4 regions of the Mesorhizobium cantuariense genome follow, and region 3 is predicted to be linked to each of the others. Evidence: riboswitches for the same ligand, from Rfam matches in the RefSeq annotation. Region 3 holds a riboswitch; each other region holds the start of a gene.
What was found. Region 3 has a riboswitch for cobalamin ahead of bluB (5,6-dimethylbenzimidazole synthase). Riboswitches for the same ligand answer to the same signal wherever they lie in the genome.

Region 1 (7,547 bases), 2.0 Mb from region 3:
TGCCCACGGAAACAGGAAGGCCACTTCCAGATCAAAGATGATGAACAGGATCGACACCAGGTAGAAGCGGATGTCGAATTTCATGCGGGCGTCGTCGAACGAGTTGAAACCGCACTCGTAGGCGGAAAGCTTTTCAGGATCGGGATTGCGGTAAGCCACCAGGAAGGGTGCGGCCAGCAGCGCCAGGCCGACAACCAGCGCCACGCCGATGAACAGCACGATGGGCAGGTATGAGCTTAGAAGTGCGTTCATGCTCGGCTTTCCGTTGGCGCCAATCCACGTTGATTACAGCACCGGACCCTAATGCGGAAGCGTGACAGTTTAACCGCTGAACCGTTTTAAGGGCCTATGCTGCAACGCGGCGAGGGTTAGCGCAGCACTTCCAGCGAAGCAAGTCAAACCTTGTTCAAAACACTGACCTGGACGGCATATCCGAGGAAACTGGTCCGATCCGCTCCTGTTTGATTTCCTTCGCTTTTTACTCCACTTTTCTCTGCTGACATGGTTGCCGCCAAAACCCTGCTAGCATGGCCCGGAATCAGTCATCCGACCCTCGGTCAAAACACTTCAAAGTGATGCCTGCATGAAGGAAAAGATCTCGCTCCCCACGGCCCGGCGCATCGCGCTTGCCGCCCAAGGGTTTCTCGATCCCCGCCCGACCGGTACGCCTGACCGCCGGCATTTCGCCCGCACACTCTCCCGCACCGGCCTGTTGCAGATCGATTCCGTCAGCGCGGTGGTGCGCGCTCATTATATGCCGCTCTATTCGCGCCTTGGCCCCTACCCGCTCGCTCTGCTCGACAATGCCGCGGTGACGCGCAAGCGCACAGTGTTCGAATACTGGGCGCACGAGGCCTCCTTCCTGCCGGTCGAGACCTACCCGCTGATGCGCTGGCGCATGCAGCGCGCCGAGCGAGGCGACGAGATGTATCTGGGCCTCGCCAAATGGGGCCGCGAGCACGCCGCCTATATCGAAGAGATCTACCGCCAGGTCGCCGAGCGCGGCCCGATCGCCGCTTCCGCACTCGAAGGCCAGAAAGGCTCGGGTGGCTGGTGGGGCTGGAGCCATGCCAAGCACGCCTTTGAATGGCTGTTCTGGGCCGGCCGCATCACCACGGCGCATCGCCGCGGTTTCGAGCGCTTCTATGATCTGCCCGAACGCGTGCTGCCGCAGGCGATCCTCGATCTGCCGGTGCCGGCCGCCGAGGACGCGCACCGCGAATTGCTGCGCATTTCCGCCCGCGCCCATGGCATCGCGACATCAGGCGACCTGCGCGACTATTTCCGCCTGTCGCCGGCCGATATGAAAGGCCGGCTGGAGGAACTGGTCGAAACGTGCGAGCTGCTGCCGCTGCGTGTCGAAGGCTGGGACAAGCCCGCCTATCTTCATAAAGACGCCCGTCTGCCACGAAAGATCGAAGCTCGCGCCCTGCTGGCGCCGTTCGACCCGGTCGTCTTCGAACGCTCGCGCACGGAGCGGCTGTTCGATTTCCACTACCGCATCGAGATCTACACGCCGGCCGACAAGCGGCAATACGGCTATTATGTCCTGCCGTTCCTGCTCGGCGACAGGATCGTGGCGCGCGTCGACCTCAAGGCCGACCGGCCTGCCAGCGTCCTGCGTGTCCATGCGGCCTATGCCGAGCCCAACGCGCCACCGCAGACGGCCGCCCAGCTGTTCGAGGAACTGAAGCAGATGCAGGGCTGGCTGGGCCTTGAACGCATCGAAGTGACACCGGCTGGTGACTTGGGTCCGGCGCTGGCCGACCTGACCGCGTCGTAAGCTCGCGTTGACACCGCTGCCCGCAAAAGCCTAAATCCGTTCCAGACGGTCTCCTCTCTTCAACGAGAGGAGCCAAGAGGGAATGCGGTGCGGGACAAAATCCCAAATCCGCGGCTGTCCCCGCAACTGTAAGCGAAGAGCCAAGGCCGAAAGCCACTGGGAATTCCCGGGAAGGCGGCTACCCAAGGCGATGACCCGCGAGCCAGGAGACCTGCCGTCTGCGACTGTAGAATCCGATCGCCCGGCGGGTTTCCGGGCAAGGAGCCCGATCTTTGGACCACGACAGCAGTTTTTCGGCTGGCACAGCGGATATTTCGTCCGGCCATGATGATGCCTTGGCTGGCGTCACGGTCATCGTCTGCGCTTCCTGCCGCGATGAAACCGGCTCCGACGCCCATCCCCGCGCCGGCGCACTGCTGGCGGACGACACGCGCCGCGCCGCATCTGGCGAAGACATCCGCATCCGCAGCGTCGAATGCCTTGGCAATTGCAAGCGGCGTCTGAGCGCCGCCATCCTGCGCGACGGTTGCTGGAGCTATGTCTTCGGCGACCTGACCGCAACCAGCGGCGCCGATCTCGTCACCGGAGCCAAACTCTTCGCCACCTCGAAGGACGGCCTGATCCCATGGCGCGGCCGTCCCGATAGCCTGAAGCGTGGCCTCGTTGCCCGCATCCCTCCCCTCGACCTGTTGAAGGACTGACCATGACCGCTCCAGATTCGTCTGCGAACCTCTCCCGCGTTCCCTGCACCGTCGTCACCGGCTTTCTCGGCGCCGGCAAGACGACGCTGGTCCGCCATCTGCTGGAAAACGCCGGCGGCAAGCGTCTTGCCATCATCGTCAACGAATTCGGCGACATCGGCATCGATGGCGAGATCCTCAAGGGTTGCGGCATCGACACCTGCCCGGAGGAAAACATCGTCGAACTGGCCAATGGCTGCATCTGCTGCACCGTCGCCGACGATTTCGTGCCGGCGCTCGACCGGATCCTGTCGCTGACGCCGAGGGTCGACCACATCCTGATCGAGACGTCGGGCCTGGCGCTGCCTAAGCCGTTGGTCCAGGCTTTCCAGTGGCCGAGCGTGAAAAGCCGGGTGACCGTCGACGGCGTCATCGCCGTCGTCGACGGGCCGGCATTGGCAGAGGGTCGCGTCGCCAACGACATGGACGCCCTGCAGGCGCAGCGCGCCCAGGACGAGACGCTCGACCACGACGATCCGGTCGAGGAGGTGTTCGAGGACCAGATCGCCTGCGCCGACCTGATCATCCTGTCGAAGAGCGACCTGATGGACGCCGCCGGCACCGCCCGCGCCAACGCCATCATCAACGAACACTCCGCCCGCGCGGTGAAGATCGTGCCGACGTCGCATGGCAAGGTCGATCCCTCGGTGCTGCTCGGGCTCGGTCTCGCCGTTGAGGACGACATCGAGAACCGCAAGTCCCATCATGACGGCGCATTCGATCATGAGCATGACGACTTCGACACGTTCATTGTCGACATTGCCTCGATCGCCAATCCCGATGAGCTGGCAAAGCGCGTCGCCACCGTGGCCGAAGAAGAGAACGTGCTGCGCGTGAAGGGCTTCGTCGAGGTCGGCGGCAAGCCGATGCGGCTCTTGCTGCAGGCGGTCGGGCCGCGCGTCAATCATTACTACGACCGCGCCTGGACGGCGCAGGACGACCGCCGTTCGCGCCTCGTCGTCATCGGCCTGAAGGGGCTGAACCGTCCGGCGATCGAGCGTATACTCGCCGGCTGATTTCGGACACGGGTTGCGATGCACATCCTAACCACGACATCCGCCTCGCTCGACGACCTCGCCGAGCCGGTCGATCTGCGGCAGACGCCGGCGGATATTGTGGCCCTGTCCTTCACCGACAGCGATCTCGCCGGACTGGCGGCAGCCTGGAAGGCCGAAGCGGAACACCTGCCCTCGATGCGGCTGGCTGCCCTGCGCGACCTGCGGCATCCCATGTCCGTCGACCTCTGGGTCGACAGCGTCGCCCGCCACGCCAAGATCATCCTCGTCCGCATCCTCGGCGGCTACGACTGGTGGCGCTACGGTTGCGACCAGCTTGCCTCGACCGCCCGCGAGCGCGGCATAAAACTGGCGCTGCTGCCCGGCGAATGCCGAGACGAGGATCTGCGCCTGATCGAAGCCTCGACATTGCCGCGCGAGGAGTTGGACGGCCTGCTCGACTATTTTCGCGAGGGCGGCCCGGCGAATATGAGTGCGCTGGTGCGGAGGCTGGCGCGGTTGGCGGGACAGGATGCGGCTGTTGCAGAGCCGGTTGCCGTGCCGAAAGTTGGCTACTACGAACCCGGCCGCGGCGTCGTCCCCCTCCCCCTCGAGGGGAGGGTCCGGCCGCAGGCCGGGGGTGGGGTCCTCTCCGAAGCGCGCCGACTCAAAGAAACGCCGCGACCGGTCGTACCAACCCCACCCGGCCCTGCGGGCCACCCTCCCCTCGAGGGGGAGGGAAATGTCATCCCCATCCTGTTCTACCGCTCCATGTTGCTGGCCGCCGATGTCGCGCCCATCGACGCGCTTGTTGAAGCGCTACGGCAGCGCGGCATCAACCCGGTCCCCATCTTCGTCTCCAGCCTCAAGGATCCGACATCCCTGGCGTTCGTGGAAACGGCGCTTGCCGCGCTGAAACCCGCGGCCATCATCACCGCGACCGCTTTCGCGTCCGGCGCCGAACCCGGCGTCGAAACCCTGTTCGACCGCGCCGGCGTGCCTGTCTTCCAGGTCATTGTCGCCACCACCCGCCGCGACATCTGGGAGAACAACCAGCGCGGGCTGGCGCCCGCCGACCTTGCCATGCATGTCGTGCTGCCCGAACTCGACGGCCGCATCCTCGCCGGCGCCATTTCCTTCAAGGGCGAAAGCGAGACCGATCCAGCACTTGGCCACCGCGCCTTCGCCAACCGGCCGGAGCCGGATCGTGTGGCGCAAGTTGCTGACCGCGTCGCGGCCTTCATCCGTCTGCAGGAGACGCCCCGCGCCAAGCGCAAGCTGGCGATCCTGATCCCGGATTATCCCAGTGCTCCTGGCCGCACCGGCTATGCCGTGGGCCTCGACGTGCCGTCGAGTGTGCTGGCCATGCTGCACGACCTGAGCGAACAAGGCTATGCCGTTGAGGGGATTCCGGAGACGCCGCGGGAACTGCTGGCGCGGCTGGACCAGGGCGGGCATGGCTTGGCCTTGAGGGATTATGTGGAGTTCTCGAAGGCACTGCCGTCTGCGGCAATTGCTGCCGTAGATGCAGCTTGGAAGGCTGAATATGAGGTAGGTTTGTGCGAGGCACCCCCCTCTGTCCTGCCGGACATCTCCCCCGCAAGGAGGGAGATCGGCAGTTCCGCCATCGGCGCTCATTCTGCGACGTTCGTAGCTGGCGAAAGCGGCAATGAGAGCTCAATCTCCCCCCTTGCGGGGGAGATGTCCGGCAGGACAGAGGGGGGTGTTCAAGCGCCGACCGCCGCAAAATTCCCCTTCCGTGCCGCAACCTTCGGCAACATCACCGTCACACTCGCCCCCGATCGCGGCCGCTCCGCCGACCGCCGCGCCGACTACCACGACCCGACTTTACCCCCGCGCCATGCGCTGATCGCCTTCGGCCTATGGCTGCGCAAGTCGCTCGGCGTCCATGCGCTTGTCCATGTCGGCGCACACGGCACGCTGGAATGGCTGCCGGGCAAGACGGTTGCACTTTCGGGGAACTGCTTTCCCGAAATCGTCACCGGTCCCCTGCCCGTCATCTATCCCTTCATCGTCTCCAATCCCGGCGAGGCTGCCCAGGCCAAGCGGCGCATTGCCGCCGTCACCCTTGGTCATCTGCCACCGCCCCTGACCGGCGCCGGGTTGGACGAGAACCAGCACAAGCTCGAAAGGCTGGTCGACGAATATGCCCAGGCCGACGGGCTCGACCGCCGCCGCCGCGACCGCCTGGCCAAGCTGATTGTCGAAACCGCGCAGAAGACCGGCCTCGCCTCCGAAGCCGGCGTCGCCAGCACCGACGCGCCCGACGAGGCCTTGCGCCGCATCGACGCCTGGCTCTGCGACCTCAAGGACTTCGCCATCAAGGACGGGCTGCATATCTATGGCCGCGCTCTGGAGGACGAGCCCGACGCCATGCGGCGACAAAGCGCTGAAGCCGAGAAGACGGCGCTGCTCGCCGCGCTCGATGGCCGCCACGTCAAGGCCGGTCCGGCCGGCGCGCCCGCGCGCGGCCGATCCGACGTTTTGCCCACTGGCCGCAACCTGTTCACATCGGACCCACGCACCATGCCGACACCGACCGCCTATGATCTGGGCAAGGCGGCGGCGGAAGAAGTCGTGCGCGGCTATATGCAATCGCATGGCGACTGGCCGCGCTCGCTGGTCATCGATCTCTGGGGCTCGGCCTCGCTGCGCACCGGCGGCGAGGAGATAGCGCAAGGCCTGGCGCTGATGGGCTGCCGGCCGCAATGGGATTCGGCGACCGGCCGTATCACCGGCATCGAGGTGCTGCCGCCAGCGGCCCTCGGCCGCCCGCGCGTCGACGTCACCTGGCGCATTTCAGGCTTGTTCCGCGACATGTTCCCGACCCAGATCGCACTGATCGATGCCGCCGCCTACGCCGTTGCCGCCCGCGACGAGGACGATACGGAAAACCCGCTCGCTGCCAAAACCCGCACTGACGGCAAGATCAGCCCGCGCATCTTCGGCACGTCGCCCGGCACCTACGGCGCCGGCGTCGAGGATCTGCTGTCGAGCGGGGACTGGGCGGCGCGCGAAGAAATCGGCCGCGCCTATCTCGACGCCACTTCGCATGCCTATGGCGGCACTGACGGCGAAGGCGTCTCCGCGCCCGGCGCCTTCGAAGGCCGGATCGCCGAGGCCGATCTTCTCGTCCACACCGGCGACGATCCCGGCCGCGATATCCTGGAAGGCTCCGCCGACGTCGCCTTCATCGGCGGCTTTTCGGCCGCCTTGGCAACTCTCGGCAGAAATGCCGACGTCATCGTGCTCGACACCACCGATCCGCAAAGGCCGAAGCCCCGCTCGGTAGGCGAAGCGGTATCGCGTGTGGTGCGCGCCCGCGCCGTCAATCCACGCTTCATATCAGGCCAGATGCGGCACGGCCCACGCGGCGCCTCGGAATTCGCCGAAACCGTCGACCGGCTGGTCGGCTTTGCCGAAACCACCCACGCCATTTCGGGCACCCTGATCGAGGCGGTGCATGATGCCTATCTAGGCGATCCTCTTGTTCGCGCCTTCATCCTGCGCGAGAACCCCGCCGCTGCGAAAGTCATCGCCGAGCGCTTCCTGTCGGCGCGCCGGCGTGGCCTCTGGCATCCCCTGCGCAATTCCATCGACGACGGTCTCACCGCCCTGATTGCCGAGGCAGAAGCGCTTGGGGTGGCGGCATGAACGCCTTCTCGCGTCGCGGCGCTTGTCCGGCCTTGTCGGCGCCGATGCAGACCGGCGACGGCCTGCTGGTGCGGCTCAACCCTGTGGACGGAGGATTGTCGCCGAAGTCGTTGATCGGACTAGCCCAATCTGCTCTGCGGCACGGCAACGGCATCATGGAAGTGACCGCGCGCGGCAGCTTGCAGATACGTGGATTGACGCCGCAAAGTGCCGCGCTGCTGGCGGCGGAGGTCGATGTGCTGGGTATCGCCGTGCGCACCGGCGTTCCAGTCGAGACCGGCCCGCTGGCCGGCATCGACCCGCAGGAGGTCGCAGACCCACGCCAGTTGGCGGAGCGGGTCACAGTGGCGATCG
Region 2 (7,547 bases), 5.3 Mb from region 3:
CTTCGTCATGGCCTCGCCCAAGGCGTTCGAAGGCGATCGCGGCCAGCGCATCTACTATGCCTCGTCGGCGCCGCCGAAATTCACCACCGACAATTACAAGACGGTTTTGTTTTCTGAAGGTATCGGACGGTCGTTCATGAATTCGCTGACCGTCACCATCCCGGCGACAATCATCCCGATCCTGATCGCGGCGTTTGCCGCCTATGCATTGGCCTGGATGCGGTTTCCCGGCCGGGCGCTGCTGATCGCGGTCATCATCGGCCTGCTGGTGGTGCCGCTGCAGATGTCGCTGATTCCGCTGTTAAAACTCTACAACGGCGTCGGCTCTTTCTTCGGCATGCCGTCGAAAACCTATCTCGGCATCTGGCTGGCGCATACCGGCTTCGGCCTGCCCTTCGCCATCTACCTGCTGCGCAGCTATATTGCCGGCCTGCCGCGCGAAATCATGGAATCGGCGCGCATCGACGGCGCCAGCGATTTCGAGATCTTCGTCAAGATCGTCTTGCCGCTGTCATTCCCGGTGCTGGCTTCGTTTGCCATCTTCCAATTCCTGTGGGTATGGAACGATCTGCTGGTGGCGATGGTTTTCCTCGGTACAGAGGCAGACCAGATCGTGCTGACCGCCAAGCTCAACGCCCTGTTGGGCTCACGCGGCGGCGACTGGGAGATCCTGACGACATCGGCTTTCGTGACCATCATCGTGCCGCTGATCGTCTTCTTCTCGCTGCAGCGCTATTTTGTCCGCGGGCTGCTTGCCGGCTCGGTGAAAGGAGGCTGAGACGATGCAATCCGCTTTGAAGGCCAGCTCGAAGCCTGATCTCGCCATCGATCGTGACTGGTGGCGAGGTGCTGTGATCTACCAGATCTATCCGCGCAGCTACCAGGACTCGAACGGCGACGGCATCGGCGACCTCAAGGGCATCATTGGGCGGCTTCCCTACATCGCGGCGCTCGGGGCGGACGCGATCTGGATTTCACCGTTCTTCAAGTCGCCGATGAAGGATTTCGGCTACGACGTGTCAGATTACTGCGACGTCGATCCGATGTTCGGCACGCTGGCCGACTTCGACGCGCTGACCGCCGAGGCACACAGGCTGGGCTTGAAGGTGATGATCGACGAGGTGCTGTCGCACACCGCCGACAACCACCCATGGTTCAAGGAAAGCCGGTCGAGCCGCACCAACCCGAAGGCCGACTGGTACGTCTGGGCGGACGCCAGGCCGGACGGCACGCCGCCCAACAACTGGTTGTCGATCTTCGGCGGCTCGGCCTGGCAATGGGACACCAGCCGCCAGCAATATTACCTGCACAATTTCCTGTCCGAGCAGCCCGACCTCAACTTTCACAATCGCCAAGTCCAGGACGCGTTGCTCGACGTCACCCGCTTCTGGCTGGAGCGCGGCGTCGACGGCTTCCGGCTCGACACCATCAATTTCTACTTTCACAGCCAGGGCCTGGAGAACAATCCGCCGCTTCCGCCGGAGGAGCGCAACGACCAGACCGCACCCGCGGTCAACCCCTACAACTACCAGGACCATCTCTACGACAAGAGCCGGCCCGAGAACCTCGGCTTCCTCGAACGCTTTCGCGCCCTGCTCGATGAATATCCGGCAACCGCCGCGGTCGGAGAGGTTGGCGATTCGCAGCGCGGGCTGGACGTGGTGGCGGCCTACACCGCCGGCGGCAAGCGCGTGCACATGTGCTACTCCTTCGATTTCCTGGCGCCGGAAAAGATCAGCGCCGCCAAGGTCCGCTCGGTGCTGGAATCCTTCGGCAAGGTCGCCAGCGACGGCTGGTCGTGCTGGGCCTTTTCCAACCACGACGTGATGCGCCCAGCCTCGCGCTGGGCGGCCACTGAGGCCGATCCGACCGCCTATCTCAAGGTCATCTCGGCGCTGCTGATGTCCTTGCGCGGTTCGGTCTGCATCTATCAGGGAGAGGAGCTCGGGCTCGGCGAAGCCGACCTTCGGTTCGAAGATCTGCAGGACCCCTACGGCATCCGCTTCTGGCCGGAATTCAAGGGCCGCGACGGCTGCCGCACGCCGATGGTGTGGGACGGCAGCGCCAAGAATGGCGGCTTCTCCTCGGCAAAACCCTGGCTGCCGGTGCCGGCCAAGCATCTGGCGCAGGCGGTCAATGTCCAGCAGGGCGACGAGAATTCGCTGCTTGAGCACTACCGGCGCTTTCTCAGCTTCCGCCGCGCCCATCCGGCGCTGGCCAAGGGCGACATCACCTTCCTAGAAAGTGAGGGCGACACCGTCGCCTTCACGCGCCGCGCCGGCAACGAGCAGATCGTCTGCGTCTTCAATCTGGGCGCCAAGCCGACCGAGGTTGACCTTGGCAACCGATCGCTGCAACCTTTGCCGGGACACGGATTTTCGGGGCAGACGAGCAGCGGCGCCATAAAGCTCGGCGGCTACGGCGCCTGGTTCGGGCGTATCGACTGAATTTCAAATCACTTGAATTCAAAATTACTGGGAGGAAACCAATGGCCGATGTCACGCTAAGACAAGTGAAGAAGTCCTACGGCAATCTGCACATTCTCCATGGCATCGACCTCGATATAAAGTCGGGCGAGTTCATCGTCTTCGTCGGCCCGTCGGGCTGCGGCAAGTCGACATTGCTGAGATCGATCGCCGGGCTCGAGGAAATCACCTCCGGCGAGCTCAAGATCGCTGGCGAGGTCGTGAACGACGTGCCGCCGTCGAAACGGGGCATCGCCATGGTGTTCCAGTCCTACGCGCTCTACCCGCACATGACCGTCTACGACAACATGGCGTTCTCGATGAAGATCGGCAAGGAGAACAAGGCCGAGATCGACCGCCGCGTACGCCAGGCCGCCGAAATCCTGCAGCTGACCAAATACCTCGATCGCCTGCCCAAGGCGATGTCGGGCGGCCAGCGCCAGCGCGTCGCCATTGGCCGCGCCATCGTGCGCAATCCGAAAGTGTTCCTGTTCGACGAGCCGCTGTCGAACCTTGATGCAGCACTGCGCGTCGCCACCCGCATCGAGATCGCCAAGCTCAAGGAATCGATGCCCAACACGACCATGATCTACGTCACCCACGACCAGGTCGAGGCGATGACGCTGGCCGACCGCATCGTGGTGCTCAAGGACGGCCATATCGAACAGGTCGGCACGCCGATGGACCTCTACAAGAAACCCGGCAATCTGTTCGTAGCCCAGTTCATCGGCTCGCCGGCCATGAACATTCTGCCGGCGACCATCGACAAGACCGGCAACCCGACCGTCGTCAGCCATGTCGGCGGGCGCAAAGCAACCGTGCCGATCACGACGCCGGCTTCGGCGAAGGGTACCGCGGTGAGCTTCGGCGTGCGGCCGGAAGATCTGATCATCTCCAGCGGCGCTGACTATCTGTTCGAGGGAACGGTCGACTATGTCGAGCAGCTCGGCGAAGTCCAGCTGGTTTATATCGACATCGGCCGCGCCGATCTGCCGCTGGTGACCAAGCTGCCCGGCAATGTCGAGGTCAAGCGCGGTTCGACATTGCGGCTGAGCGCCAATGGCGAGGACCTGCATATCTTCGATGCGGACGGACATTCCTTTGCGCTGCAAAAGCCGGAAGCAAAGGCGGCCTGAGGCAGGACCACGTCTCGGACGTAAAAAAGAGCGGCGGGCTTGGCCCGCCGCTCTTCTTCTGAAGATCAGCTTCGGCTGTTAGCGGCCGAAGAGGTTCCGGTCGCTGCCCTGAGGGGCGGACTTCTGTACGTCGCCCGACGAATTGAGCAGCTTCTCGACGACGCCACCGCTGTTGCGGATCGAGTTCGTGTGCGCGGTGTCAACCGAAGTGACGGCAGGCTGATTGGCGCCGTTGGAGCCAAAGTTGTCGCTGCCAGCGAAGGCACTGCCGGTGATGGCCAGAACGGCGGCGGCAGCAATAAGGATCTTGTTCATTTTAGTCTCCTGAATTCTAGATTTCGCCAGGACGGCAGGCGCAGCCGCCGTCAACTGGGAAATTGGTTGTTAGCGACCGAAGAGGTTACGGTCGCTGCCCTGAGCGGGCGTCTGGGCAACCGGCTCCGAGGTCTTGGTGGAAGCCGTGTACGACTGGTCCACTGCGGCAGCAGGCTGGTTGGCACCGTTGGAGCCGAAGTTGTCGCTGCCGGCGAAGGCGCTGCCGGTGATGGCCAGAACGGCGGCGGCAGTGAGAATGATCTTGTTCATTTTAGTCTCCTGAATTTCTGGATTTCGCCAGGACGGCGGGCAGACCCACCGTCAATTGCGAATCCGCTGTTAGTTGTTGCCGAAGAGGTTGCGGTCGCTGCCCTGAACGACGGGCTGCTTTTCAGCCGGAGCCGACTTCTGCTGGATCGAAGCCGTATACGAGCTGTCAACCGAGGTGACGGCAGGCTGGTTGGCGCCATTGGAGCCAAAGTTGTCGCTGCCGGCGAAAGCGCTGCCCGAGATGGCCAGAACGGCGGCGGTAGCAAGAATGATCTTCTTCATTTCAAGTCTCCTGAATTTTTGGATTTCGCCAGGGCGGCGGGCGAACCCGCCGTCAACTGGTGATTCGGCTGTTAGTGGTTGCCGAAGAGGTTGCGGTCGCTGCCCTGAGCAGGCGTCTGGGCAGCCGGTTCCGACTTCTTGACCGAAGCGGTGTACGAGCTGTCGACGGCAGTGGCTGCCGGGGCGTTCGAACCATAGTGGTCGCTACCATTAGCGAAGGCGCTGCCGGAAATGGCCAGAAGGGCGGCGGCAGTGAGAATGATCTTTTTCATTTTATGTACTCCAGTATTTTTCCCGTCCGTCTAGCGGCGTGTCTTGGGAGGAAATCGCGTCGTTCGGACAGCCCCGATGTGGTAGGGCTGGTCTGCCTTTTCCAATCACGAAGTTGTTCCATGTGGACCATGAACCCGCCACTTGAAATTGCAAAAAGGGCTTCTACACCCTACCTTTTCCTTATATTAATCAATATGTTAGATAAAAACGCCAGCCATATCACCAACTATTTCGCAGGCCCAGCGTTCACACCGTCCTGTACGCACTGTCAACAGAAACGAACCGTTCGGTTCGATTTTAGAACAAGCTAATAGTCACTTTTCGAAACTGTTAACCTTTTTTGGCCCCCGCCGGAGCCGGATTCGAGAAGATCGCAGCCGGCAAATGGCCGCCCGAGAGAAGGGATTTCAGCCAGCAACAGTCAGTCGCAACGTTTCGCATGCCGTGTCGCGCCGCATGGATACGATGTCGTTTTCATGCCGATGACGCGCCCGCGATCGTGGTTAGATCATACCATCTCAGGTGCCGCTTCGTGACGACGAGGCGGAGAATTGGGAAGCCGGTCAGAATCCGGCGCTGCCCCCGCAACGGTGGTGGAGTTCAAGTCGCAACGGGAGACCACTGGGCAACTGCCTGGGAAGGTGTCGCGATGGTCCGCAAGGACAACTCCAGAGCCCGGAAACCAGCCCGAGATTTCTAGACTCGACTGATCGCGGTGGGCGATCAAGAGGTGGATCGTGCATGTCCGGCGCATTGCCGGCCTGCGTCCAATCCTTCCTCCGTCACCACCAGTTCAGTCCTTAAAAATGAGGACAGGACATGGATATTCGCAACGACATGCTGAGGCTCTTGAACAGCCGCAGGCAAGGCTTTTCGCTAGAGCAGCCCTTCTACACCGATCCAGACTACTTCAAGCTCGACATGGAGCTGATCTGGTATCGCGACTGGCTGTTCATCGGCCATGATTGCGAGCTGCCGAAGCCGGGCAGCTACATCACAGTACAGATCGGCGACTATCCGGTCGTTCTCGTCCGCGACCAGCAAGGCAAGATCAACGCCTTCCACAATTCCTGCCGGCATCGCGGCAGCCGTGTCTGCAACACAGAGAAGGGTACCGCGGCAAAGCTCGTCTGCCCCTATCACCAGTGGACCTACGAGCTCGACGGCCGCCTGCTGTTCGCCCGCCAGATGGCCGATGGTTTCGACAAGAGTGAGTTCAGCCTGAAGCCGGTCGCCTGCGAGAGCGTCGGCGGCTACATCTTCATCTGCCTGGCCAAGGAGCCGGCGGATTTCGCGCCGATGCGGGCGATGATCGAACCTTATCTTTTGCCGCACCGGTTGCGCGAAGCAAAGATCGCCTTCGAAAGCACGATCATCGAGAAGGGCAATTGGAAGCTGGTCTGGGAAAACAATCGCGAGTGCTACCACTGTGTCGCCAATCATCCCGAGCTGTGCAAGACCTTCCCCGAGGCGCCTACCGTGACCGGCGTCAACGGCGCCGACAGCGACCCTGAGATGGTCGCGCATTGGGCCAAATGCGAGGCCGCCGGCCTGCCGAGCAAATTCCGCATCGATCCGGCCGGGCAATACCGCGCCACCCGCGCGCCGCTGCTGCGCGATGCCGTCAGCTACACGATGACGGGAAAGCGGGCGGTGAAGAAGAACCTGTCCGACGGCGTTTCAACCGACCGCATCGGCTCCTTGCTGCTCTACCACTATCCGACGACCTGGAACCATATCCTCGGCGACCACGCCGTGACCTTCCGGGTGCTGCCGATCAGCGCCACGGAAACGGCGGTGACGACCAAATGGCTGGTGCACAAGGATGCGATCGAGGGCATCGATTATACCATCGAAGACCTCACCCATGTCTGGACCGAGACCAACGACCAGGACCGCCGCATCGTCGAGGAAAACGCCTTCGGCATCCTGTCGCCCGCCTATGAACCCGGCCCCTATTCGGAGCTGCATGAGGGCGGCGTCATCCAGTTCGTCGAGTGGTACGCGTCGTTCATCGGGCCGCGCCTTGCCGAGGGCGGCCGGCCGGCGCTGCGCAGCGTCGCCTAGCCCAAAACAAAAGGGACAAGAGGATGAATGCGATGACGGATCTTGGCCTCTATCGCCATCTCGACCAGATGACGCCCTGGAACGACAGGCTGCAGGTGCTGGAAGTGATCGGCGTCAGCGACGAAGCGCCTGACGTAAAGACCTTCACCTTCCGCTCCGACAACCAGACCTGGTTCCGCTACAAGCCGGGCCAGTTCTTGACGCTGGAACTGCCGACCGCCGACGGGCCGCTGATGCGCACCTACACGCTGTCGTCCTCGCCATCGCGGCCGTTCTCGATCGCGGTGACGGTAAAGGCGCAGGCGGGCAGCACCGGCACACGCTGGATGTTCGACCATCTGACGCCCGGTTCGCACGTCAAGGCCTATGGGCCGACCGGCGACTTTTCGCTGCACAGCCACCCGGCGGCCAAGTATCTGTTCATTTCGGCCGGCTCGGGCGTGACGCCGATGATGTCGATGCTGCGCTGGCTGAACGACTGCGCGCCATGGACCGATGTCGGCTTCGTCAACTGCGCGCGCCGTCCGGAAGAGATCATTTTCCGCAAGGAACTCGAACTGCTCGGCAGCCGCATGCCCGGCCTGTCGCTCGGCTTCATGATCGAGGAGCGGTCGAGCCGCGAGGGCTGGTTCGGCCATATGGGCCGCATCGACGCGATCCGGCTGCCATTGCTGGCGCCCGATTTCCGCGAGCGCGAAATCTTCTGCTGCGGCCCCGATCCTTTCATGCGCGCTGTGCG
Region 3 (7,547 bases):
AAGATCGTTGGCCGGCAAACTGATTCAAGTCTTTGAGACTTTGATTCAGGCGCGCTGGGCGCGGACTGTGTGCCCGAGTGCCACGAACACGGTGCGCACGATGCCGGCGGCATCGAGCCCGGCATCGGCATACATCTTTTCCGGCTTGGCGTGGTCGGTGAACGCGTCGGGCAGCACCAGCGGGCGCACCTTCAGGCCACTTTCCAGCAGACCTTCGTGGGCGAGGAACTGCAGCACATGGCTGGCGAAGCCGCCGACGGCGCCCTCCTCCACCGTCACCAGAACCTCATGCGAGCGGGCCAGCCGCCGGATCAGATCCTCGTCGAGCGGCTTGGCGAAACGGGCATCGGCGACCGTGGTGGAAAGCCCGGCAGCGCCAAGCTCCTCGGCGGCGATCAGACAATCCTGCAGCCGCGTACCGAAGGACAGCAGCGCTACCTTGGTGCCCTCCTTGACGATGCGGCCCTTGCCGATTTCGAGAACCGAGCCGCGCTCCGGCATGTCGACGCCGACGCCGTTGCCACGCGGATAGCGGAAGGCGATCGGGCCCTCATCATAGCTCGCCGCGGTGCGCACCATGTGGCGCAGCTCCGCCTCGTCGGCCGCCGCCATGACGACGAAACCCGGCAGTGTCGCCAGGAAGGTGGTGTCGAAGGCGCCGCAATGGGTCGCACCATCGGCGCCGACGAAGCCGGCGCGGTCGATGGGAAACCGCACCGGCAATTTCTGAATGGCGACGTCGTGGACGACCTGGTCGTAGGCACGCTGCAGGAAGGTCGAATAGATCGCCGCGAATGGCTTGTAACCTTCGGTGGCAAGGCCGGCGGCAAAGGTCACCGCGTGCTGTTCGGCAATGCCGACATCGAAGATCCGCGACGGAAACGCTTCGCCGAACAAATCGAGGCCGGTGCCGCTCGGCATGGCGGCGGTGACGGCGACGATGCGGTCGTCCTCACGGCCCTCCTGAACCAGGCTTTCGGCGAACACCTTGGTATAGGCAGGTGCGTTGGCCGGCGCCTTGGCCTGCGCGCCGGTGATGACGTCGAACTTGTTGACGCCGTGATATTTGTCGACGGCGGCTTCCGCCGGCGCGTAGCCCTTGCCCTTCTGGGTGACGACATGGATCAGCACCGGGCCTTCGCCATTGTCGCGGACGTTCTTCAGAACCGGGATCAGATGTTCCAGATTGTGCCCGTCGATCGGGCCGATGTGATAGAAGCCGAGCTCTTCGAACAGCGTGCCGCCGGTGACATAGCCGCGTGCATGCTCGACCGCCCTTGTGATCGCACGATCCGCCCGCTTGCCGAGATAAGACGTCAGTTTCTTGCCGAAATCGCGCAGGCCGACATAGGCCTTGCCCGAGGCCAAACGCGCCAGATAGGCGCTCATCGCACCGGTCGGCGGGGCGATCGACATGTCATTGTCGTTGAGGATGACGATCAGCCGCGCATCGAGCGCGCCGGCATTGTTCATCGCCTCGTAGGCCATGCCGGCAGACATCGCGCCGTCGCCGATCACGGCGATGACATTGTTGCGGCCGCCGGAGAGGTCGCGAGCGGCGGCCATGCCGAGGCCGGCCGATATCGAAGTCGAAGAGTGAGCGGCGCCGAAGGGATCGTACTCGCTCTCAGCGCGGCGGGTGAAGCCCGACAGGCCGCCCTCCTGGCGCAGTGTGCGGATGCGGTCGCGGCGCCCGGTCAGGATCTTGTGAGGATAGGCCTGATGGCCGACATCCCAGATCAGCCGATCATCGGGAGTGTTGAAGACATAATGCAGCGCAACCGTCAGCTCGACCACGCCAAGGCCGGCGCCAAGGTGGCCGCCGGTGTGGGAGACGGCGTCGATCAGCTCGGCGCGAAGCTCGGATGCCAGTTGCGGCAGTTCGCTCTCGGCAAGCGTGCGCAGGTCGGCCGGGATGCGGACCTTGTCGAGAAGCGGCGTATGCGGCGTTGCGTTCACGGGTGCTCAGGCTTTCGGTTGATGGGCGAAATAAGCCGCCGGCCGGCGAAAGTAAATGCGTGTCAGTGACGCGGATCAGGCTGTGATGCTAGCTTTCCGGCAGCGGAATGAATTCTTCCTCATCTCCGGGAACGATATCGAAGCGGCCCGTCTTCCATTCCTGCTTGGCCTGTTCGATGCGTTCCTTCGACGATGAGACGAAATTCCACCAGATGTACCGTTTCGAGCCGAGCGAGGCGCCGCCAAACAGCATGAAATGTGCACCGGTCTGCGACGATACGACGATCTCGTCACCCGGTCGAAACACGAGCAGCCGTTCCGCCGGAAAGACGTCACCTGATATCGAGACCTCGCCTTCCAGCGTGTAGATAGCTCGTTCTTCCGCATCAGCCGGGATTTTCACGCTGGCGCCGGGCGCCAGACGCAGGTCGGCATAGAGCGTCTCGGAGTCGGCCCTGACCGGGGACCGCAATCCCTGGAAGTCACCAATGACGACGCGCCCGCTGACGCCCTCCGCGTCGATCTCGGGAAGCCGAAGCACTGCGGTGTTCTCAAACACCGGAGCCACTTCTTCCTTGCCATCCGGCAGCGCCAGCCACGTCTGCAGGCCGGAGATCGACATCGGCGCGCCGCGCAACTCTTCGGGCGTGCGCTCCGAATGGACGATGCCGCGGCCAGCGGTCATCAGGTTCACGTCGCCGGGCTGGATGACCATTTCAGTGCCGAGTGAATCGCGATGTCGGATCTTACCGTCGAACAGATAGGTGACCGTCGACAGGCCGATATGCGGATGGGGACGCACATCGAGCGTCTGGCCGGCGCGCAGAATCGCCGGGCCCATGCGGTCGAAGAAGATGAAAGGCCCGACCAGCCGCCTCTTGGCGGTCGGCAGAGCGCGGCGCACCTGGAAACCGCCAATATCCTTGGCGTTGGGGATGACCATCAATTCGACCTGGTCGCTGGCGAAGGCATCACCGGCCTGTGGGTCGTTTCCGGGAAAGAAGCTCACGAGATCTCCTTGTCAGCGGGCAATGCCCGCTTGGCCGCGTCAGGCAAAGCGGATCGCCGCCTTGGCCCGTAGCTTGGCCGCCACATCTTCGCGATTGCGCGGATGCTGATGGGTTTCCAAGGAATCGAGCAGTTCGCGCGCCGAGGCGGCGATGGCTTCGACGGCGTGGTCGAAGGCATGCTGGTTCTGCTTCGAGGGCCGCGTCGTTCCGCTCAGCTTGCGGACAAACTGAAGCGCTGCGTCGCGGACTTCGTCGCTGGTTGCGGGCGGGTCAAAATTGAACAGGGTCTTGATGTTTCTGCACATCGCTTGCGTATCTCCTCTTGTCCTGGAGCGCTTTCAATCGGGACGAACCTATTCTCGATCACGATCATGTCCAAAAGTCGGTGAGACTGCACCGCGCCTCAATCCGCGTCGAGCGGCTCCGTTCCGACAGGCTTGCCGTCGCGCGACAGCCTGATCTTCTCGACCTTGTCCTCGGCCGCCTTCAGCAGCCGGTCGCAATGCACCTTCAGCGCCTCGCCGCGCTCGTAGATCTTGATCGACTGGTCGAGCGGCACGTCGCCGCGCTCCAGATCATCGACGATCTTCTCCAGCGCGTCGAGTGCCTGTTCGAAGCTCATCGCCTTGACGTCTTCGTTGATCTCATCAGCCATCATTCATCCTTTCATCAGTCGCCCGACATGGGCGGCGACCGAAAATGCCAGTCCCTGCAGATCGTAGCCACCCTCGAGCAGGCTGACGAGCCGGTTGCCGCTGTGGCGCGCGGCGCGCTGCATCAGTTGGCCGGTCACCCAGTCGAAATCGTCCTCGGTCAGGTTGATCTCGGCCAGCGGATCGCGATGGTGTGCGTCGAACCCGGCCGAAACGATGATCAGGTCGGGAGCGAAATTGTCGAGCGCCGGCAAAACGCGCGACAGGAAGGCATCGCGAAAGACCTCGCTGCCGGTCTGCGGCGCCAACGGCGCGTTGACGATGTTGCCGGCGCCGGTTTCGCTCTTAGCCCCGGTGCCGGGATACAGCGGCATCTGGTGTGTCGAACAATAGAGCACCGACGGATCGTCCCAGAAAATATCCTGCGTGCCGTTGCCGTGATGCACGTCCCAGTCGACGACGGCGACGCGCTCGACACCGTGTTTCTTCTGCGCATAACGCGCCGCGACCGCCGCCGTGTTGAACAGGCAGAAGCCCATGGCCGTGGTCTTTTCAGCATGGTGGCCGGGCGGCCGGGCGGCGACGAAGGCATTGTCGGCGCGGCCCGAAAAGACGTCGTCGACGGCGGCGTTGGCAGCGCCGATCGCGGTGATCGCCGCCTGCCAGCTCTTCGGGCTGGCGGTGGTGTCGGCATCGATGCGGGCGATGCCTTCTTCGGGAATAGCGGCGCGGACACGGGCGACGAAATCGGCGGGATGAGCGTAGAGGATGGTGGCCTCGTCGCCTTCCGGCGCCTGGACACGATCAAGCCCGGCAAACGCCTCGTCATCGAGCACGCGCTCGATGGCGCGCAAGCGATCCGGCCGCTCCGGGTGGCCGGGCGGCGTGAGGTGTTCGAGGAAGATCGGATGCGTGTAGAGACGAGTGGTCATGTTTACCTATCTAGTGCCCCGACGGCGCGATGGCCATGCGTTGCGGCTTGATGGCTGGGGAAAATCACGCCTGCGTCCATTCGTGTCGCCGCAGGCATTGGCGTCGTCAGCGCTTCGGGGTAAGGTCGTGGCCACTGCCTGGTGCCCGTCGCAAGCGGGAGAATCGGGAACACGGTTGAATTCCGTGGCGTGCCCAACGCTGTAAGGGGGACCGCGCCGGTAAATGCCACTGTCGATGACGGGAAGGCACCGGAAGCGGGTTGATCCCGAGCCAGAAGACCGGCCTGGCAGGCATCGTCATCCGCATGGTCAGGCGGGCGACATTGATTGCAATCGCAAGGGGACAAGCGATGCCGGAACACATGACCGCTCCTGTTGGCGACGGATTTGACCAGAGTGCGCGCGATGCGGTCTATCGCGCCATGTTCACGCGGCGTGACGTGCGCAGCCATTTCCTGCCCACCCCAATTGATGACGACGTGCTGGCGCGGCTGCTGCTTGCCGCACACCATGCGCCGTCGGTTGGCTTCATGCAGCCTTGGAACTTCATCGTCATTCGCGACGCCGCACGAAGGGAAAAGGTACGCGACCTGTTCCTGGCGGCGCGCGAGCAGGAGTTGCCGGCGATCGACGAAGAGCGGCAGGCGCTCTACCGCAAACTCAAGTTGGAAGGCATCTGCGAAAGCGCGCTCAACATCTGCATCACCTGCGACCGGCAGCGCTCGAAGGGTTCGCCGCTGGGCCGCTGGCACAATCCGGAGATGGATCTCTACAGCACGGTTTGCGCGGTGCAGAATTTCTGGCTGGCGGCGCGCACTGAGGGCGTCGGTGTCGGTTGGGTCAGCATCCTTGACGCGCAAGCGCTGAAAAGCCTGCTGTCGATTCCCGAGCATGTGACGCCGGTCGCCTACCTCTGCGTCGGCCGCGTCTCGGAATTCGCGCCAAAACCGGACCTTGAAACGCATGGCTGGGGACGGCGGCTGCCGCTGCCGGAGCTGATCATGAGCGAAACTTTTTCCGGGCAAGGTGAGGTGCCGCTGAAATCAACCGTGGCGCGCCTCAACGCCGTCGATGCCGTATCGGATCAGCGCGTCGCGCCGGCCGTGCCCCAGCGCGAGCCGCCAAAGGAGGCCAGCGCCTTGTCCTTGAGTTCCCTGAATTTCGACGATGCCTCGGCCAGCCGGGTGTCCCAGGCCGGATCTGGCACCTGGCCCTCAATGGTCTTGAAATAGACCTGCATCAGGCAGGCGATGGCGAAGGGCTCGATGAACGCCGCCTTGAAGGCCCAGGCGAAGACGATGGCGAGCACGAAGGCCCAGCCGGCGAGTTGACCGGGCATCAGGAAGAGAATGGCGCCGGCGGGCGCCAGCATCAGCAGGAAGATGATGAACGACACGCCCCACATGATGACCGCCAGCCAGACGGCGTTCTTGACCATGACCTTGCCGTTCTGGGCATAGAGCACGACGCCTTGCCGCGCCGTCTCGAACGGCGAGGGCGAATTGATGCGGATGTTGTAGCCGAGGATGATCTCGTCGACATAGGTCAGCGACAGGCGGATCACCGTGTTGATGAAGGAGACCAGGCCGCTCAGGCCCGGAATTGGCAGGAAGGCGGCGATGCCGCCGAGCAGGCCGGTGATGGCGCGGATGGCGCCCTTGACCAGTTGGTCGACGACGAAAAGGATGTTGGCCTCGGCAAAACGCTGGGTCACGATGTCCCTGGCGTAGGCGATCTGGTTCTGACCATCGGGAATGTCGCGGCCATCGATCAGATGGACCATGACGGCGATGTGGCCGGCCTTGACGACATAAAGGATGTATTCGCGGATCCAGTAGACGGCAATCGAAACAATGCCGAAACCGACAACGCCGCCCCACAGGGCAAAGGACAACGGGCCGTCGGGATCGGTGGAAATATGGCCGACGCCATAGCCAACGGAGGCGCCGGTGCCGGTCGCCATGATGTAGGCCAGCGTGATGCCGAAATAGACGATCATGCGAAAGACAATGAACGGCCAGGTCCGCATCATGATGGACACCGACCTGCCGATATCGAAATCCCACATGCCCCGAATCTCCCCCTCAGAGATGGTCGGAGAGGATGAACTCAACCCCGGGATTGTCAATTGCCGGCCGTGGCGCCGGGCCACCGATGGGACTTCAGTTCGGTTGCGGACCCGGCGTTTTGAGCAGGCCTTCGAGCAGTTGCTTGAACGCCGTCACCACCTTCTTCGACGTCGCTTCGGGGTCGTTCGAATTGGCGATCCGTTGCGCCGCCTGACTGCTCGCCCCGTTGATCAGCCGCGAGGCAGTCTCAGGGTCGAGGCTGGAGACGACAACACCCTCCTCCTGCAGTGTCGTCAGATGGCCGGTCATTGAAGCGATGCACGCATTGGCATTCGGCCATTGTGCCGGATCCCCCAATACGGCCGGACCATCCCGGAACATGATGCGCTGGATTTCCGGCTCCAACGCCATCTCGATATAGGTCGAGCATTCGTCGACGAAATGCTGCCAGCGGGTCGGCGCTCTCGACGCGACTTCATTGATGCGCGCCGCCATCTCGCCGTCGATTTCGGCGATAACCGCCTGCAGCAGGCCCTTCTTGTCGCCGAAATGATGATAGAGCGCGCCGCGCGTCAGCCCGGCTGAGGCGGTGAAATCATCCATTGAAGCTTCGGCATAGCCGATCGTGCCGAAGGCATGGCGCGCCGCCGCGATCAGCTTGGCGCGCGTCTCGGCGATCATCTCTTTGCGAGGTCTGTGCATGGCTCCTGGCCCTATTCACATACGTTGCGTATGCTAATTGACATACGTGGCGTATGCTCCTATCTAATGATCATACGCTTCGTATGTAATTGTCCAAACGCCCTTTGTCGAGGAACCACCCATGCAAAATCCCTATTCGGAAATTTTTCGCGCCCCCGGAGCCAAGGGCTTTGCCGCAGCGGGCTTCATGGCGCGCCTGCCGATTGCCATGGCGCCGATCGG
Region 4 (7,547 bases), 1.9 Mb from region 3:
GGTCGGCAGCCTCGACCAGCGCCGGCTTGGCGTTGCGGCCGGTGACGACGACATGCAGGCCCTCGCGCCGTGCTTTCAGCGCGCCAACCACCTTGTCGAGATCGAGATAGTCGTAGCGCAGCGCGATGTTCAGCTCATCCAGCACCAGCAGGCTGATCGACGGATCGGCCATCAGCTCAAGCACCTTGGCCCACGCGGCTTCGGCCGCGGCGATGTCACGCTTCAGATCCTGCGTTTCCCAGGTGAACCCCTCGCCCATCGCGTGCCAGACGACGCGGTCGCCGAAAGCGGCGAAGGCGTCCTTCTCGCCAGTATGCCACTTGCCCTTGATGAACTGGACGACGCCGACGCGCTTGCCGTGGCCGAGCATCCGCAGCGCCAGGCCAAAGGCGGCAGTGGTCTTTCCCTTGCCCGGACCGGTGTTGACGATCAGCAGCCCCTTCTCGATCGTCTTGGCCGCCACCTCGGCGTCCTGCACCGCCTTGCGCTTGGCCATCTTGGCGCGGTGGCGTTCTTCGTCCCGGTCTTCGATGGGCTTGCCTTCGATGGGCTTGTTGTCGATGTCGGTCATCTCATTTCACCTTGAGCGGCAGCCCCGCCACCATCAGCAGCACCGTATCGGCAACCGCGGCGACCTGCTGATTGAGTCGGCCGGCCGCATCGCGAAACCGGCGCGCCAGTGCATTGTCCGGCACGATGCCTTGCCCGACTTCATTGGAGACCACGAACCATGGCCCGCGCGGCCGCGACAGGACCTCCGCCAGCCGACGGCATTCGAGGCCGAGGTCGTGTTCGGCCAGCATATGATTGGTCAACCACAGCGTCAGGCAGTCGACAAGCACCGGCTGATCGTCCGGCAAGGCGGCAAGCGTGCCGGCGAGATCGAGCGGCGCATCGATGGTCGTCCAGCCTTCGCCGCGCCGCGACCGGTGCAGCGCGATGCGCTCATGCATCTCGTCATCATAGGCTTGCGCCGTGGCGATATAAATCCATGGCGGCGGCAAGGCTGTCGCGAGAGTTTCGGCGTGCGCGCTCTTGCCGGAGCGCGCACCGCCGATGAGGAAGGTCAGCTTGCTGCGATCAGGCAAAGCTGTCGCGCAGGCTGGTCGCCGTGCCGGTGAAGCGGCCACGCACCACACCGACGACCGCGCCGAGCACAAGCCAGAACACCAGATTGGTCACCGTCACCGCCACCACGAACTGGTGATGCAACCCTTCTGGAATCGCCGTCTCGTAACTGCCGGGCTGCGGCGCGCCGACAATATGCGGCGCGACGATCAAGGCCACGGCAAGGATCGCCAGCGGCAGCGACTTGCGGAAGGCGATCAGGCCGAGCCCGGCCGCGGTCGCCGCCACCGTTGCCCACCACCAGATCTGGCGCTCGGTCAGATCGGCAGCCGGCATTGCCGGCAGTTCCGGGGGAAGGCCGAGACCGGGTGCCAGCGTAAACACGGCAAAGCCGGCCAGGCCCCAGAACACGCCATGGCGCCAATTGCCGATGCCGCCGGCGAATTCGGAAACCGCGACCAGGATCAAGGCGAAGCCGATGCCGGTGATGATATTGGCAAGCACGCTGAAGGCGAAACGCTCGAAACCGTCTGCCGGCGCCCAACCCTCGTCTTCCGCCGGAGCAGCCGCTTCGGCCGGGGCCGCAGTGCTCATGGCAGTGGTATCCGTTGCGGCCGTTGCGGCATGGTCATGGCTGTGCCCGCCGCCGGCCTGTTCGTAGACTTCCGCCTTAAGGATCAGCGGCACGGTGGCGTAGGCCTGCATGCAGGCGAGAACGACGCCGGCCACGAGCCCTGCGATCGCCGCGATGAACACGACGTTGCGAAACAGGTTCATGATGTCAGATCCTCGTCAGTGGCAGGGAAACGCCATCGAATGGCGATAGTCGTGAGCTGCATTGTGGACCGCATCGATATGCGAGAAGCCGACAAAGCCCATCACGAAAATGCCGAGAAACGCAGCAAGAGCGAGCTGCATGAAGCGCGACTGCGAGGAGACGGAGGCGCCGAGGGAGACGGAAGCGGTAGTCATATCTTGTCCTTTCGCCCTCCACCCGAGGGCATCGAAGTCAGTTTCCTGTCGCCGGCAGGTCTCCTGGCTCGCGGATCAGCGCCCTTCCCCACCTTCCCGAAGAAAAATCTTCAGTGGCATATGGAGAGGACTACCGCACACAGTTGCGGGGGCAGCCACGGCATTGGGCGAAAACTCGCCCTCACCGCATTCCCTCTTGGCTCCAAAATGGAACCGACGACATCGGCGACTATAGGCAGAATCCTCGCCTCCGGCAAACCAAATTCCGCCGGCAACCATCGCGAATGCGTCGTACCAGCCGAGGCCCGCCGGTGCCGCAATTGACAATTTTCCTGGCCGGGTGTCGGCTTGCACCTTCACAGGAAGCCAGCCATGCAGCCCATTGCCAGCGAGCGCGGTCTCTACAACGGCCTGACCCGGGCCGAACCGACCCTGCCCTCATCGGCCTATTGGGACGCAGAAGCCTATCAAAGGGATCTCGACGCCATCTGGTATCGAAGCTGGCTGCTCATTTGCCGTGAGAGCGACCTTGCACAACCCCTGGCTTTCCGCAGATTCCGCATCGGCACGCAGGACATCGTCGTGCTGCGTGACGAGACCGGCGAGCTGCGCGCCTTCCACAACACCTGCCGCCATCGCGGCTCGCAGCTTTGCCAGGAAAGCGAGGGCCGGCTGAAGGCGCGGCTGATCACCTGCCCCTACCACGCCTGGTCCTACTCGCTGCGCGGCGATCTTGTGCGCGTGCCGTCGAAATCGCTGCCGGAAGGCTTCGACAAGGCCGACCATCCGCTTTATCGGGTAGCGCTTTCGGTGTGGCGCGGTTTTGTCTTCGTCAATCTGCAGGAGGACGCCGCTGGCTCGGCGCAGGCATCCTTCGATCCCGCCTCCGGCGATCTCGGCAATTGGCCGCTGGAGACGCTGGTGAGCGGCCACGTGCTGCGCAAGGTGATGAACTGCAACTGGAAGATCTTTTGGGAAAACTTCAACGAGTGCCTGCATTGCCCGGGCGTCCACAAGGACCTGTCGCGGCTGGTGCCGATCTATGGCCGCGGCCTGATGGGCCGGCATGACGACCCCGAATGGACGCGCCACGCCGATAATGACGCGCCCGAATTTTCCGGCGGCCTGCGCACTGGCGCCGAAACATGGTCGCGCGACGGCCAGGCGCATGGACCGGTCTTCTCGGGCCTGACACCAGCCGAGCGTGCCGCCGGCCAGACCTACGCCACCAGCCTGCCCTCGATGTTCGTCGTCGGCCATGTCGACTATATCAGAACCGTGCGGCTGGTACCGCAAGGCCCCGAGCAGACCGAGCTTGTCGCCGAATGGCTGTTCGCGCCCGAAGCGCTCGATGCAACCGACATCGACAACATCGTTGCCTTCGGCAAACAGGTGCTGGAGGAGGATGCGGCGATCTGCGAGGTCAACCAGAAAGGCCTGCACTCGATGCGCCACGCGGCCGGCGTGCTGATGCCCGAGGAATACGACCTGCATCGCTTCCACAACTGGGTGCGCGGGCATCACGCGGCGCTTCCGCCCAAACCCTGAAGAGCCCAAGCCCTGAAGATCAGAGCGATTTCGGCAGATAACGCCATGTCACAAAACCGCAAACCGCCGCCAGCAGGCCGAGCGTGACGAACACCGAGCCCAGCCCGAAGAAGGCCAGCACCACGGAATAGACCAGCGGCGGCGTCAGCTCGGAAAAATCGAGATAGGTGCGATAGACCGCCGCCATCTGCGATCTTTCATAGGAGCGCACCGAGCGCATGAAGGCGGTCGAGCCGAGCGCGTCGAGCGCAATGGTGAAGAAGGCACCGCCAAGCAGGAAGGCGCCGGTGAGCAGCGGCACGGTTTCGCCGACGAAACCTGCCGCCAAAAGCGTCGCCGACATGGCGAAATAGGCAAACGTCATGGTCCTGCGGCCGCCGAAGCGTTTCCCCGCCTTGCCCCAGAAGATGGCCATGAACAGCAGCGCATTGCCGGCCGAAACCAGCAGGCCGCCGGCCAGCTTGCCCTCGCCGGTGATCACCATGAACAGCGGACCATAGACGAAGAACGTCGTCCAGAAACAGGAGCGGCCGAAAGCGATCAGCCAGGCCAGCCTAAGCCTGGGCTGCGCGATGAAGCGGCCGATATTGGCGAGCGGATTGACTGGCCGTGTCTTGCCCGGACGGATCGACGGGTTGTCACCAAGCCGGTAGGTCCAAAACAGCGCCAGCAGGGCCAGGGCGAACACCGCCACCGCACCATGCGCGGCATAGATGCCGTAGCGTGTGTAGAGGAGGATGCCGAGCGTCGGCCCACCCGTCCAGGCCAGCATCGACCACGCCATGCGCAGCGATTCGGCCTGCATGAAATCGGTCTTGCGGATGTGGTCCATGATGTAGAGGTTGAGCGTGATCGACAGCGCGCTGGCACCCATCACCCGGCACAGCATGCCGGCCAATTGCCCGGCAAGCGTGTCGGTGACGAAGAACAGCGAGCCTATGGCGAGCAGGCAGGCGCCCGCCGTGTAGACCCAGCGGCGGGCAAAGCGGCGGATCAGCATCGGCATGAACAGGGTTACGGACAGGCCGAGCATCGCTACGACGGTGTAGAGGATCGAGACGATCTGCTCGTTGTGCAGGATCTCGTAGGCCTGGATCGGGATGACGCTCGACACTGTGGCGCGAGCAAAGGATTCGACCGCATAGAGCGAAGCGAAGGTGCGCGCGTCCGCGGCCTTGAGGGCCGGAAGCCAGATCGGATGGCGCACATGGGTGGACATTGCTTTCCCCAAAGCAGAATCACCGGTCAAATCTGCCGGGGCGATCCCGGCGCCAAGAAGAGGAAACCGACGCCTACCCGGCAAAAAGCGAAGTCGGCCAAAGGCTTCCCGGCACTGGCCCAATGCGGCGGATGATCAAAGCTCCCGGTCTTCTTTTGTCCGGGGCAACCGTGATAGTCGTCTTGCGGGGCTGAATCAGAATGCGAGACCATGAGCATCCAAACGCCGACCGCACCCGTTCAGGATCGACCAAAGCGCATCGTCGCCATCGACATCGTGCGCGGTATCGCGCTGATCGCCATGGCGAGCTACCATTTCACCTGGGATCTGGAATTCTTCGGCTACACCGATCCCGGCCTGACCGCCTTCGGCTGGTGGAAGATCTACGCGCGCTGCATCGCCTCGACCTTCCTGTTCCTGGTCGGCGTCAGCCTGTATCTCGCCCATGGCCGACAGATCCGCTGGAACGGCTTCCGGAAGCGGTTCGCCATGGTTGCCGGAGCCGCGATCGCGATTTCGGTCGCCACCCGCATCGCCACCCCGGACGGCTTCATCTTCTTCGGCATCTTGCACGAGATAGCGCTGGCAAGCCTGCTCGGCCTCGCCTTCCTGCGCCTGCCGGCGCTGCTGACGCTTGTCATTGCCGCGCTCGTCATCGCGGCACCGGTCTATCTGCGCTTCGAGGCTTTCGATCACCCGTGGCTGTGGTGGGTCGGCCTGTCGGCGAACAATCCGCGTTCCAACGACTACGTTCCGCTGTTTCCGTGGTTCGGCGCCGTCCTTGCGGGTATCGCGGTGACGAAACTCGCCGTCGGTTCAGGGGTGCTTGCCCGGCTTGCCGAATTGGCACCCGGTCGCTGGGCCAACCCGCTGGTTTTCATCGGCAGGCACAGCCTGGCCTTCTACCTGATCCACCAGCCATTGCTGATCGGCTGCATGTGGCTGTTCTCGCAGATGATGCCGGCACAGGTCGAAACCCCGCAGGTGAATTTCCTCAAAACCTGCCAGCTGTCTTGCGAGCAGTCGCGCGACACAGAGTTCTGTTCCAGCTACTGTGTCTGCATGCTCGATACGCTCGAGGGCGAGGCCACGCTTGATCGGCTCTATAACAACGACCAGACTGCGGAATGGAAGACACATTTGTCCGATCTTGCCGGCATGTGCACCGCCAAGACCGACAGCAAGTTGATGGAGGAAGGGGTCAAATGACCGAGAACCAGCCGAAGCCGGGGCTCATACCGTGGCCGCCGCTGATCTACACCGCCGCCATCGCCATCAGCATCGCGCTTGGCCTGCTCTATCCCCTGCCCTGGATCGGCGACCTGCTGGGCGACATTCTTTTCGCCGCCGGCTGGGTGGCGCTGTTTGCCGTCGCCGCACTCTGGTTCACCGCGATCCGCACCATGATCCGGGCCAAGACCACACTCAACCCCAACGCGGTGCCCGATCACCTTGTCACCACGGGTCCCTTCGGCATCACCCGCAATCCGATGTATCTGGCCAACACGCTGCTTTTGATCGGCGTCGCCTTTGTCTCGGGCATCGTGTGGTTCCTGCCGCTCGCCTTCATCGCCGCCTATGCCACGCAGAAGGCAGCGATCGAAGGCGAGGAAAAGGTGCTGGCGGCGAAGTTCGGCAAGAAATACCGAGATTATGCGAAGCGGGTGCGCCGCTGGATCTGAGCTGGCGCGCCCCGGTTTTCATCGCGCAGAGGTTTTGACGGGCGGCTTCGCTGATGGGGTCGCCGCGTTCGAAGATTAGCCGAAACATCCATTCCGTCGTCATCCACGGGCGAAGCAAGGAGCGTAGCGACGCAGCGCAGACCCGAGGATGACGAAGTTTGGAAGACTTAGGCTAATCTCCAACGTTTGCCATGCCGCTCAAACGCGCGCTAGAATCCAGTCCGCCTACGTATTCACACCAAGTTCCACCAGCCGCTCCACACAAGATTCCTCGGCCTGGTCGAGTTCGGCCAGCGTCTCTTCGAGGTCGCGGCGCTTCTGCCTGAGATCCTCGCGCTTTTCCTCGATGCGCTTGATCATCAGCTTGAGTTGACCGACCTCGCCGGGCGGCGCCTTGTACATCTGGATGATTTCGCGGATCTCGTTGATCGAGAAGCCGAGCCTTTTGCCGCGCATGATCTGGCGGATGAGATGGCGATCGGACGGGCGAAACAGCCGCGTGCGGCCGCGCCGCACCGGCTGCACCAGCCCCTCGTCCTCATAGAAGCGCAGCGTCCGCGTCGATACGTCGAACTCGCGAGTCAACTCGGTGATCGAATAATATTCTCGCATTGCCACTCCGCACGCCGGAATCCCGGGCGATCGCCATGCGGCATCGCCCCTCCGTCCCGAACCAAAACCCATGCCACGCCGGAATCGACAAGGCGCCCCGCGCAAGCCTCGCATGGCATTTACGTAAAAGTCAATTGAGACAAAGGGGTGCCTTCAGGGCACACCGAACCACCATGTGGCAATGCCGAGAAAGGCAAAGAAGCCGACGACATCGGTCACCGTGGTGACGAAGACCGCCGAAGCGACCGCCGGATCGACCTTGAAACGGTCGAGCAGCAGCGGGATCAGGATGCCGGCCAAGGCAGCCGCGAACATGTTGATGATCATCGCCGCCGCGATAATGCCACCCAGATTGGGGTCGCGGAACCAGGCGGCGGCAACGATGCCGATCAGGATGGCGAAGACGATGCCGTTGATGAAGCCGACGCCCATCTCGCGGCGGATGA

Region 1: another riboswitch for cobalamin. It lies ahead of ACFOJ9_RS19515 (DUF1636 family protein); the one in region 3 lies ahead of bluB (5,6-dimethylbenzimidazole synthase).
Region 2: another riboswitch for cobalamin. It lies ahead of ACFOJ9_RS35735 (aromatic ring-hydroxylating oxygenase subunit alpha); the one in region 3 lies ahead of bluB (5,6-dimethylbenzimidazole synthase).
Region 4: another riboswitch for cobalamin. It lies ahead of ACFOJ9_RS19350 (CbtB domain-containing protein); the one in region 3 lies ahead of bluB (5,6-dimethylbenzimidazole synthase).

What each region holds. Positions count from the first base shown of each region.
Region 1 covers NZ_JBHRVD010000001.1:4,024,184-4,031,730, forward strand. The annotation lists gene ACFOJ9_RS19505 (NADH-quinone oxidoreductase subunit A) at 1-252, opposite strand, end outside; gene ACFOJ9_RS19510 (winged helix-turn-helix domain-containing protein) at 584-1,783, shown strand; cobalamin riboswitch at 1,813-2,016, shown strand; gene ACFOJ9_RS19515 (DUF1636 family protein) at 2,056-2,484, shown strand; gene cobW (cobalamin biosynthesis protein CobW) at 2,487-3,539, shown strand; gene ACFOJ9_RS19525 (cobaltochelatase subunit CobN) at 3,558-7,193, shown strand; gene cobG (precorrin-3B synthase) at 7,190-7,547, shown strand, end outside.
Region 2 covers NZ_JBHRVD010000001.1:7,299,478-7,307,024, reverse strand. The annotation lists gene ACFOJ9_RS35770 (carbohydrate ABC transporter permease) at 1-778, shown strand, start outside; gene bglA (beta-galactosidase BglA) at 783-2,447, shown strand; gene ACFOJ9_RS35760 (ABC transporter ATP-binding protein) at 2,489-3,601, shown strand; gene ACFOJ9_RS35755 (DUF680 domain-containing protein) at 3,680-3,916, opposite strand; gene ACFOJ9_RS35750 (DUF680 domain-containing protein) at 3,986-4,186, opposite strand; gene ACFOJ9_RS35745 (DUF680 domain-containing protein) at 4,256-4,468, opposite strand; gene ACFOJ9_RS35740 (DUF680 domain-containing protein) at 4,540-4,740, opposite strand; cobalamin riboswitch at 5,245-5,446, shown strand; gene ACFOJ9_RS35735 (aromatic ring-hydroxylating oxygenase subunit alpha) at 5,561-6,808, shown strand; gene ACFOJ9_RS35730 (2Fe-2S iron-sulfur cluster-binding protein) at 6,841-7,547, shown strand, end outside.
Region 3 covers NZ_JBHRVD010000001.1:2,047,000-2,054,546, reverse strand. The annotation lists gene dxs (1-deoxy-D-xylulose-5-phosphate synthase) at 46-1,959, opposite strand; gene ACFOJ9_RS09465 (pirin family protein) at 2,048-2,968, opposite strand; gene ACFOJ9_RS09460 (DUF2277 domain-containing protein) at 3,008-3,274, opposite strand; gene ACFOJ9_RS09455 (exodeoxyribonuclease VII small subunit) at 3,373-3,624, opposite strand; gene ACFOJ9_RS09450 (histone deacetylase family protein) at 3,628-4,554, opposite strand; cobalamin riboswitch at 4,677-4,856, shown strand; partial or broken gene bluB (5,6-dimethylbenzimidazole synthase) at 4,860-5,534, shown strand; gene ACFOJ9_RS09440 (hypothetical protein) at 5,639-6,622, opposite strand; gene ACFOJ9_RS09435 (TetR/AcrR family transcriptional regulator) at 6,717-7,325, opposite strand; gene ACFOJ9_RS09430 (MFS transporter) at 7,447-7,547, shown strand, end outside.
Region 4 covers NZ_JBHRVD010000001.1:3,989,665-3,997,211, forward strand. The annotation lists gene cobO (cob(I)yrinic acid a,c-diamide adenosyltransferase) at 1-571, opposite strand, end outside; gene cobU (bifunctional adenosylcobinamide kinase/adenosylcobinamide-phosphate guanylyltransferase) at 573-1,088, opposite strand; gene ACFOJ9_RS19345 (CbtA family protein) at 1,081-1,845, opposite strand; gene ACFOJ9_RS19350 (CbtB domain-containing protein) at 1,861-2,040, opposite strand; cobalamin riboswitch at 2,077-2,273, opposite strand; gene ACFOJ9_RS19355 (aromatic ring-hydroxylating oxygenase subunit alpha) at 2,413-3,588, shown strand; gene ACFOJ9_RS19360 (MFS transporter) at 3,608-4,807, opposite strand; gene ACFOJ9_RS19365 (heparan-alpha-glucosaminide N-acetyltransferase) at 5,018-6,016, shown strand; gene ACFOJ9_RS19370 (methyltransferase family protein) at 6,013-6,489, shown strand; gene ACFOJ9_RS19375 (MerR family transcriptional regulator) at 6,715-7,101, opposite strand; gene mgtE (magnesium transporter) at 7,255-7,547, opposite strand, start outside.